DNA from 2 places in the Salicola sp. AFF1 genome. Region 2 is predicted to be linked to the other one. Evidence: riboswitches for the same ligand, from Rfam matches in the RefSeq annotation. Region 2 holds a riboswitch; the other holds the start of a gene.
The links. Region 2 has a riboswitch for thiamine pyrophosphate ahead of thiC (phosphomethylpyrimidine synthase ThiC). Riboswitches for the same ligand answer to the same signal wherever they lie in the genome.
Positions count from the first base shown of each region.

Region 1: another riboswitch for thiamine pyrophosphate. It lies ahead of AC1RQI_RS13460 (sodium:solute symporter family transporter); the one in region 2 lies ahead of thiC (phosphomethylpyrimidine synthase ThiC).

Region 1 is NZ_JBXAYL010000022.1:47,251-52,419, forward strand. It holds gene AC1RQI_RS13450 (MarR family winged helix-turn-helix transcriptional regulator) at 1-464, opposite strand, end outside; gene AC1RQI_RS13455 (protein adenylyltransferase SelO family protein) at 921-1,769, shown strand; TPP riboswitch at 1,769-1,877, shown strand; gene AC1RQI_RS13460 (sodium:solute symporter family transporter) at 1,866-3,254, shown strand; gene AC1RQI_RS13465 (protein adenylyltransferase SelO) at 3,355-5,118, shown strand; gene tenA (thiaminase II) at 5,135-5,169, shown strand, end outside.
Region 2 is NZ_JBXAYL010000001.1:121,544-126,712, forward strand. It holds gene waaA (lipid IV(A) 3-deoxy-D-manno-octulosonic acid transferase) at 1-656, shown strand, start outside; gene AC1RQI_RS00645 (TolC family outer membrane protein) at 625-2,046, opposite strand; TPP riboswitch at 2,134-2,256, shown strand; gene thiC (phosphomethylpyrimidine synthase ThiC) at 2,340-4,133, shown strand; gene AC1RQI_RS00655 (NUDIX domain-containing protein) at 4,150-4,776, shown strand; gene AC1RQI_RS00660 (DUF1249 domain-containing protein) at 4,776-5,169, shown strand, end outside.

The DNA.
Region 1 (5,169 bases), on a different contig from region 2:
AAGTGGACGCAGTCATGACAGCATCCAAAGCAATGATGACCGCCTTTCTCCGAGAGAGTGGTGGCAAGCTGTTGAATGATCTGTCCCAGAGACTGCCTCTGATCTTCAGGTAGGTCCTGAACCGCATTTTTAAGACGGAGAACCGGGTCATTGAGCGCCATATTGTCACCGGCTTCAGTCAGCGAGAAGCGCACGCTCCGGCCATCGCGGCTGTCCTTTTCCCGCTTCGCCAGCCCTGCCGATTCGAGTGATTTCAGCGTCTGCGAGGCCGTGCCGCGGGTGGTTCCGTGAAATTCGGCAAAGGCCGACGGTTTGCGCGATATCGCATTCGAACGTGCGAGAAACCGGACGGCGGCCCACTGGGCGCCACTCAGTTCACACTCGCGGCCATCCTCAGAGCTGTGGCTCTGCCAGGCGAGATGGATGATCCGGTCGGCAATGATGGCGCTGGCGTTGTCACTCATACGTTAATGGTAGCGAAACGACATCAGATTGACAAAAGTCTCACCGCCCAATTAATGTCGATGCAAAACTAGACAGCGGGATTGTTCATGAATTCTGTCAGCAGTCATAACCTGCAATCGGGTGATGCTAGGGCTGTATGGCCGGGCCTGGCACTGGATAACAGTTACGCTCGGCTGCCAAAGGTGATGTACAGCCCGGCGGATCCGGAACCCTTGGCGGAGCCTGAGCTGCTGTGGTTTAACGCCCCGCTTGCCGAGGCACTCGGTCTTGGTGACCAACCGCGGGAGCTGATCACGGCATTTGCCAGTGGCCACCGGGTACCATTTGGTGCCCGGCCCATCAGACGCAACGTCGCACAACGGCCCTGGGGTGCCCCCGAGCCACGCCATGGAGCCACGGCTGAGATTGCTCTGGGCGAGCATATTGATCGTTGCTTCCAGCGGTGCGACCTGTCATTGCAGCAGCGCGAAGACAGTGATCATGAGTCGGCTGGCGCTGCACTCTCAGTCAGAAACGGCTTACATCAGCTTTTAATGGGGGAAGTGCTCAGCGCGATGGGGGTTAAAGCGCCGCGGATACTCGCGGTTGCCTATGACAATACGAGTGAAGGCCTGGATCAGGCTCGTGCATCGGTCATCAAGACTGACGAGTCACCGTTGACCATCGGCGCGTTTGAGTACGCCTCCAGGAAACTGGGGGTGGCGGAGCTTGAGCGTCTTGCCGATTATGCCATTGCTCGGATCGATCCCACTCTGATCAATAGCGATACACCCTACACAGCGCTTTTTGAAAACGTCTGCGATCAGCTTGCTGTGACGATGGCACAGTGGGCAAGCATCGGTTTCATCCACAGCAAACTCGATACGCACCTGACAGCGGTTGATGGTGGCGTGTCCCTGACCCCCTGGTCGGGGTTCATGGACAACCATGACCCCGATCGGATCAGGCACCCCTTGGACGCAACAGGCCGTTATGCGTTTTCCGCTCAACCCATCGCCGCCCATTGGAACCTGTGCCGGTTTGCCAACATCCTGCGGCCATTAACCAGGCTTGAGGGAAAAGGCAGCGGCAGCCGCATACAGGGGCGTCTGGATCACTTTTTCAACCGCTATGAGCAGCATCGCATTAGCTATCTACAGCGCCCCGCGGTCGAGCTCACCAGAGGCATTCCCAGACCGCGCACGTTGTCAGCAACCGTTGAGGAGGTTGTAGGGGGTGACCGGTCGTCAATCGATCGATTTCTGACAGCCTATGCGGGCCAGACGTTGGCCGGTGACAGGGACCCTAGTTTCAAACCTTATTAATCTGTCGCCAGGGGAGCCTCGCGACAATGCGGGGCTGAGAGGGTAAAACGCCGACCCTGGAACCTGATCCGGTTGATACCGGCGGAGGAAGTGCGAATGACTTATCTGACGTTGGCCGTGCTCGGTGCGGCACTGGCGCTTTTTGGGACGCTCGGTCTGCGCGCAAGCCGGGCGGGTATCCGCCTTGATGACTATGTGACGGCCCGCAACTCCCAGGGGACTCAGGCGATTGGGCTCTCGTTTCTTGCATCAAGCATGGGGGCCTGGATTCTTTTTGCGCCACCGGAGATTGCAGCATTCGTGGGTCCGGTTGGGTTGGCTGGTTACGCGATTGGCGCCGCGCTGCCCTTTGTCGTTCTGGGGCTTTATGGGCCAGCGATCCGAAGGCGCCTGCCCGAAGGGCGCAGCATCAGTGAGTTTGCCGAGGCCTGTTACGGCCCCGGTGTGCGCCGGTGGGTCGCCCTTGTCTCGGTTGCCTATATGGCCTGTTTCCTGGCAGCCGAACTGACCGCCATCGGTTCCATTGCCGGACTGCTTTCCGACGTTGATCCGTCACTGATTATCATCGGTATTGCCCTGGTCACACTTGTCTACACAACCCTGGGCGGGTTACGCGCCAGTATGGCAACGGATCGCTGGCAGGCCTGGTTGCTTCTGGCGCTGTTGCTGCTCGTGGCCGCGGTGGCGTGGTGGGGGCTCCCGCCTTTGCCGCCGGAAGCGACAATGCCTTCGGCGCCCATGGGAAGCGCGCTCTCGGTGGGGGTTACTCTGGTGATTGCGGTCACTGCGGCCAATCTGTTCCATCAGGGCTATTGGCAGCGGGTCTGGGCCGCCGAGAATGATCGGGCTCTGGGGCGTGGCGCCCTCTTTGGCGCCGTTGCCACCCTGGTCGTGGTGATGATCGTCGGCGGACTGGGGATGCTGGCGGCCATGCAGGCGTTATCGCTGGGCGAGCCGCCCATCCCGTTTTTTGCCCTCGTTTCGGCGGCCCCGGGTTGGCTGAGCCTGCCGGCGCTTGTATTGGCGGTAACCCTTGTCGCCTCCAGTGTGGATACCCTGCAGAACGCCATTGCCTCCATGGCAGTCGCCAGCACCGGTCGCAAGGGGCTGTCGATGCGTGGCGCGCAGTGGATCACCGTTTTGCTGATGGTGCCCGTCGTCTGGGTGGGTCTCCAGGGGTTTTCAGTACTCCGTCTGTTTCTGATTGCTGATCTGCTGTGTGCGGCAATCGTGATGCCGGTGTTGCTCGGGCCCTGGCGGCGCATGTCCGCCCTGGCGGCTCTGGCTGGCGGCGTGGCTGGTCTTCTTGGGGCAATACTGCCGGGTTGGGTCACAACAGGCAGCCTTACCGGCGGCGTATTGGCGGCGAGTTTCCCGGATAGTGTGCCAACACTGGGGCCTTTCCTGGGCGCATTGCTGGCATCGACTGGCGTAAGTGTGCTCATCGCCTTGCTGCGCCCGACGGGGGCTTCAGACCCGCATTGACAGGCTTTTGATGTCGATACGACACTAAAAAAACACGTCCGGTTATGCCTCACAAGCCTGATTGACCGGCAACACGTTTTGCATGAATAGGGGCGATAAGGTGGCCGAACAAACCTCATTCACCGTTGCGAGCCTCAATGACCTCGCACAGGTGACGGATTACTCGTTCATGGACCGACTCAACGCCGACCCGGAAGCGAACGCCAGCGGGAAGGACCATGAGCCGCGCCAGGTCTTCAGGGGTCATTATGTGCCGGTTACCCCCACGCCGATTAAGGACCCGGAATACGTTGCCCACAGCAAGGACCTGTTTCGCGAGCTGGGCTTCGCCGACAGCATGGCGCAATCTGCCGACTTCGTCTCTCTTTTTTCAGGCGACATCACGCCCGTTCCGGAGTCGATGAGAAAGGTCGGCTGGGCCTGTGGTTATGCCCTTTCCATCTATGGCACTGAATTGGTCCAGCAGTGCCCCTTCCAGACCGGAAATGGTTACGGCGACGGTCGAGCCATTTCCGTCGTGGAGCTCGTCATCGAGGGACAACGCTGGGAAATGCAGCTTAAAGGGGCGGGCCGGACGCCTTACTGCCGGGGTGCAGACGGTCGTGCTGTTCTTCGTTCGAGTGCGCGGGAGTTCCTGGCACAGGAACATATGCATGCGCTCGGCGTTCCCACGTCGCGATCCCTGAGCCTGTATGTTTCGAAAACTGAAACGGTCAGGCGGCCGTGGTACTCGGGCGGCTCACGCTCGACAGAGCCGGATACGGTTATTGCCGAGCCAGTGGCGATCACCACCCGGGTTGCTCCCTCGTTCATCCGGGTGGGCCAACTGGAGCTGTTCAGCCGTCGTGCCCGCAGGAATGAGCATCCACACGCGATGGAAGAGCTCGAAAAGATCGTGTTGCACTTGATTGGCACGGAGTATGGGGAGGTTATCGATCATGAGCTCGATCTACCCCAGAAAGTGCTGTCGCTTGCGCGCGAGTTCCGCAGTCGGCTCACGGCTCTTATCGCCAACTGGATCCGGGTCGGCTACTGCCAGGGCAACTTCAACAGTGACAACTGCGCGGCCGGTGGCTTCACGCTGGACTATGGGCCTTTCGGCTTCTGCGAGGTTTTTGATCCGTACTATCAGCCCTGGACCGGTGGCGGCGATCACTTCTCGTTCCTGAATCAACCCGAGGCAGCGCACCGTAACTTCCAGAGCTTTTGCTCCGCCTTGCGTCCACTGCTGGCGGGGAACCAGGATCATCTCTGGCAACTCGATCAGATCGAACGAGCGTTCCCCACGCACATGCAGGCCCAAATGGAAGCGATGTGGGCGTCGAAACTGGGCCTTGATGCCTTTGACGCCGAGCTGTTCGGTGAGCTCAAGACGCTGATGGCGCAGACCCCTGTGGATTACACGGTCTTCTTCCGGGAGCTCTCGAAGATACCCGACGATATTGGTCCGCTCAGGACAAGCTTTTACAGGGCATTGGACAGCGAGGGAGCCGTGGACGCTTCAATGGCGAATGCGGACCGCGACGGTCTGGAAAAGCGCTGGTCAGAATGGCTCAGGAAATGGCGGTCACTGGTTGGTGTCGACAACATGAGCGATTCAAGCGCGGACCTGCAGGGCCGTCGTGAGGCACTTGCCCACCGGATGAAACGTGTAAACCCCAAATATACGCTGCGCGAGTGGTTCGTTGTACCGGCTTACCAGGAGGCGTCGAAGGGGCACTACGCGCCACTTCGGGCGCTTCAGGACGTCATGACCCAGCCTTACGCCGAGCAGTCGACCGAGGTTGAGGCGGCATTCTACAGACTGAAGCCGCCGGAGTTGTTCAATGTTGGCGGTGTGTCCTATTACAACTGTTCGTCATGAGTGGAGAAATGCAGCGATGGATCTTTTTGACACGCTCAAACACCAATGCCC
Region 2 (5,169 bases):
TCAAGTACGACGTGAGCATTCCGGAGACCGTTTGCGGTGAGGCTGCGGCCCAGCGGGCTGCCTTTGGAGAGAATCGCCTGGTCTGGATCGCCGCGAGTACCCACGAGGGCGAGGATGGCCCTCTGCTGGACGCACACCAGCGCCTTCTGGCGCGTGATCCGGAGGCCTTGCTCGTCCTGGTGCCACGCCACCCCGAACGCTTCGGGGCGGTGGCCCGGCTTATCGCGGACAAGGGGCTGACGGTGGCGCGTCGCGCGGCGGGTGACGACCCGGCGGCTGCGCAGGTCTATCTGGCGGATACCATGGGTGAACTGTTGATGCTGTTTGGCTGTGCGGACGCAGCTTTTATTGGCGGTTCATTCATTGAGCGTGGGGGCCACAACCCGCTGGAGGCGGCTGCCTGGTCGTTGCCCGTGCTGACCGGCCCGCATGTGTTCAATTTTGCCAGTATTTTTGAGCACCTTGCTGATGAGCAGGCAGTGCGTTTTGTCGATAGTACCGATGCCCTGGCTGCCGCCCTTGAGGAGCTGGCGGGCGATGCCTCGGCCAGGGCGTCGCTTGGCAAGCGGGCCCGGGCCGTTGTGGATGCCAACCAGGGAGCGGTAACGCGCCTGGTGGAGGGAATCAGTTCCCGTCTTCCTGCTCCTCCCGGGTAACCTGGCGTGCCAGGCGCTCAATGCCGGGCGCCGTAGCGCTCAACCAGCGGTCGAGGCGCTGCAGGTTCTGCGGGCTCAGGGTGCCGGCGACCTGCTTCAGGCGCAGCGTGTTGAGCACATAGTCGTAGCGGGCATTGGCGTAATCCCGAAGGGCCACGTAGTAGTTCTGTTCCGCGTCCAGTACTTCCACAATATTCCGGGTGCCCACGTCATAGCCCGCCCGGGTGGCTTCGAGTGCACTGCGGCTGGAGACAATGGTCTGGCGCTGGGCCTCGATGGTCTGGATGTTGGTGGTGATGCGACGGAACAGAGAGCGGGCATCCAGCCGCACGTTGCGCCGGACGGTATCCAGCTCCCGTTGCGCCTTGTCCGTCTCTGAGCGCACCCGCCGGACGCCGGCCTGGGTGCCGCCGCCGCTGTACAGCGGAATGTTCAGGGACAGACCCACGGTGGTGTCAGTCCGGGGGTAGTCTTCCATCGGGTTAGTGGGCCGGGGTGGCGCGCCGCCTCCGGGCGCGCCACCGGCGGCCGGGAGATCAAAGTTGGTGTCCTGATGCTGACGCTGGACCTTCGCGAACAGGTCCAGCGTGGGCAGATGCTCGGAGCGCGCCGCGCTGAGTTTCTCGCGGGTGGCTTCCACGGTGAGCTGCTGCGCCTTGAGTTCCCAGTTCTGTTCCAGTGCGGTCTGTGCCCAGGCCTTGGGGCTGTCTGGATCCGGGCTGCTGATGGGGAAGTCGGTCTCCAGGCGTTCCAGTGAGTCCGGGAACTGGCCGGTCAGCCTTGCCAGGCTTTCACGTTCAATGTCCAGCTGGCTCTTGGCGGCGATGCGCTGGGAGCGGCTGGCGTCGTAGCCGGCACGGGCTTCTTCCACCTCGGTAGTGGCCACAAGCCCCACGTCATAGCGTTCCTTGGCCTGTTCCCACTGGCGCCGGAGCGCTGCTTCCTGAGCCTGGGCGGTGTCCAGTTCGTCCTTGGCGCGAAGGACGTTGAAGTATTGTTCCGCAACCTTGAGCATCAGGCCCTGCTCGGCGCGTGACAGCTCCGCGGCCGCCACCTCGCTCTGCTTCTGGCTGGCCTGGAAGCCGTACCAGGCATTGGCCCGGAACAGGGGCTGGTTGAGCTCCAGGCCGTATTGGTGACTGGTGACGTCCCCATCCACGGTGTTGACTTCGGTATAGGTGGATTGGGCAGAGGCGTCCAGCTGGGGCAGCAGCGGGGCCCTGGACTCATCCACGGCCGCTTCCCTGGCCTGCCGGGCGGCCCGGGCGGCGGCCAGGTCTGAATCGTACGACAGGGCCTGTTGGTAGACGTCCATCAGCCCTTCGCCATAGGCATGGGTTGTGGGGAGCAGCAGGGCCGCCATCAGTACTGGAAGAGCGCGCGCTTTCATTGGTTCCCTCAAGCGTTGATCAGGGTGGGTCGTGACCGGCGGTCACCATTATGGACAAGTTGCCGGGCAATCTCTAGACTCGAATGGACTGTCTTGACGGGGTGCCGGAGACGGGGCGGCTTGTGCCGCCGCGCCGGCTGAGATTGCGAATGCAGAACCCGCAGACCTGATCCGGTTAGCACCGGCGTAGGGATCGAGACAAGCGTGCCACTGGTGTAACGCGTGAATCTTTCCTAACAGATCTGCTTCTGCGTTCTCCCGTCCGTTCAACCACCAACGGAGGAGAACCATCCATGAGCCCATCCGATCAGCTTCTGAGCGAGAACGAGCGCGTTAACGACGCGACCATTGACCAGTTGCCGGCATCGCGCAAGGTGTACGTGTCGGGCAGCCGTCCGGACCTGCGTGTTCCCATGCGTGAGATCCAGCTCAGCCCGACCGATACGGCCGAGGGGCCGCAGCCCAATGACCCGGTACAGGTGTATGACACGTCCGGCCCCTATACGGACCCGGAAACCACCATTGACCTGCGCCAGGGGCTGACGCCGTTGCGCGCCAGCTGGATTGAGGAACGGGGTGATACGCAACAGCTGCCTGAGTTCAGTTCTGAAACCACACGCCAGCGTCTACGCGATCCCAGGCGGGATGCTTTCCGCTTCGGCCGCCCGCCCAAGCCCAGGGTGGCCAGTGAAGGGGGGAACGTCAGCCAGATGCACTATGCCCGCCAGGGCATCGTGACACCGGAGATGGAGTTCATTGCCATTCGGGAGGGCGTCAGCGCGGCGTTCGTGCGCGATGAAGTGGCCCGGGGGCGCGCCATCATTCCGAACAATATCAACCACCCTGAATCCGAGCCCATGATCATTGGCCGCAACTTCCTGGTGAAGGTCAACGCCAACATCGGTAACTCGGCGGTGACCTCGTCGATCGAGGAAGAGGTGGGCAAGCTGACCTGGGCGATCCGCTGGGGCGCGGACACCATCATGGATCTCTCGACCGGCAAGGACATCCACGAAACCCGCGAATGGCTGCTGCGTAATTCGCCGGTTCCGGTGGGGACGGTGCCCATCTACCAGGCCCTGGAGAAAGTGGATGGCGTGGCCGAGGACCTGACCTGGGAACTGTTCCGGGATACGCTGATCGAGCAGGCGGAGCAGGGCGTGGATTATTTCACCATCCATGCTGGGGTACGCCTCCACCATGTGCCCATGACGGCGGAGCGGACCACCGGCATTGTGTCTCGTGGTGGCTCCATCATGGCCAAGTGGTGTCTGGCGCGCCATGAAGAGAGCTTCCTTTACACCCACTTCCGGGAAATCTGCGAGATCATGAAGGCCTATGACGTGGCCTTTTCGCTGGGGGATGGTTTGCGCCCGGGTTCCATCGCGGATGCCAATGACCGCTCCCAGTTCGCCGAGCTGGAGACACTGGGGGAACTGACCAAGATTGCCTGGGAGTATGACGTCCAGTGCATGATCGAAGGCCCGGGCCATGTGCCCATGCACCTGATCCAGGAGAACATGGAGCGCCAGCTGGCGTGCTGTGACGAGGCCCCCTTCTACACACTGGGGCCGCTGACAACCGACATTGCGCCGGGCTATGATCACATCACCTCCGGGATTGGCGCCGCCATGATCGGCTGGTATGGTTGCGCCATGCTCTGCTACGTGACGCCAAAAGAGCATCTGGGCCTGCCCAACCGGGAGGATGTTAAGGAAGGGTTGATGGCCTACCGGATTGCGGCGCACGCGGCAGACCTGGCCAAGGGCCACCCCGGAGCCCAGCGGCGGGATGACGCGCTTTCGAAGGCACGTTTCGAATTCCGCTGGGAAGACCAGTTCAACCTCGGGCTGGACCCGGAACGGGCCCGTGCCTATCACGATGAAACCCTGCCCAAGGATTCGGCGAAGGTGGCGCACTTCTGCTCCATGTGCGGGCCCAAGTTCTGCTCCATGAAAATCTCGCAGGAAGTGCGTGACTACGCGCGGGAGCATGGCCTGACCGAGGAAGCGGCGTTGCAGGAAGGAATGGCGGATAAGTCCGCGGAGTTCCGCGAGCAGGGAGGGGATCTGTACCACGAAGTATGAGCGCAGTGAGGCCCTGATGGGAGAGCTGGACAGTACCTTCAACCATGACGATGTCACCCTCGAATCCGATGAGGTGCTCTATCAGGGCTTCTTCCAGCTGCGTGGGCTGAGGTTCCGCCACCGGCTTTTCAGTGGTGGCTGGAGCCCCTCCATGCACCGTGAAATCTTCTGGCGCGAGAACTGCACCTGTGTGCTGCCCTATGATCCCTGGCGGGATGAGGTGGTGCTGCTGGAGCAGTTTCGGGCTGGTGCCCTGGGTCGCCAGGCCTCGCCCTGGTTGCTGGAGGTGGTCGCTGGCATCAATGAGCGTGGAGATGATGGCGAAACCACCGCCCGGCGTGAAGCGCAGGAGGAAGTGGGGCTGACCCTCGGGCGTGTGGAGCGGATCTGCGACTATCTGGCCTCCCCCGGCGGTACCAACGAGCTTGTGCACCTTTACGCGGGCTGCGTGGATGCGCAAGGCGCTGGCGGTATCCACGGCCTTGAGCATGAAAACGAGGATATCCGCGTACAGCCGCTGGCCTTCGAGACGGCGATGACGGGATTGCGTTCAGGCCGCATCTGGAATGCGCCGGCCATCATGGCCCTGCAGTGGCTGGCCCTGAACCGGGAGCGGCTGCGGTATGAATGGGGGGCTGGCTGATGGCGCAGGGGTATGTGCCGGACCTGACCCGCTTTGCGGCGGTGTGCGAGGCCAACTACCATCGGCTCAGCCACCTGGAGCGCCTGGGCACCGACCCGGACACCGACGTGTTCTTCCGGCTCCGCGATGGTGATCGTCACCTGGGTGACGTGCACCTGTGCCGGCTGGAGAAGGCGCGTTTCACCGAAACCTGGTATCTGGAGCAGGTGGCGAACAACGGTCGCTGGCTCAATAACCCGCGGATGACGGTGCGCGCTTACCACGACGTGGCCATGCTGGAGGTGATGAGCTGTTTCCGGCATGGGCGGATCCAGGCGGTGAACCCCTATCCCAATGCCCGCATGCATCTGCCGGATGAGAAACTTCAGATCAACCTGTTTCTTGCGGACTGGC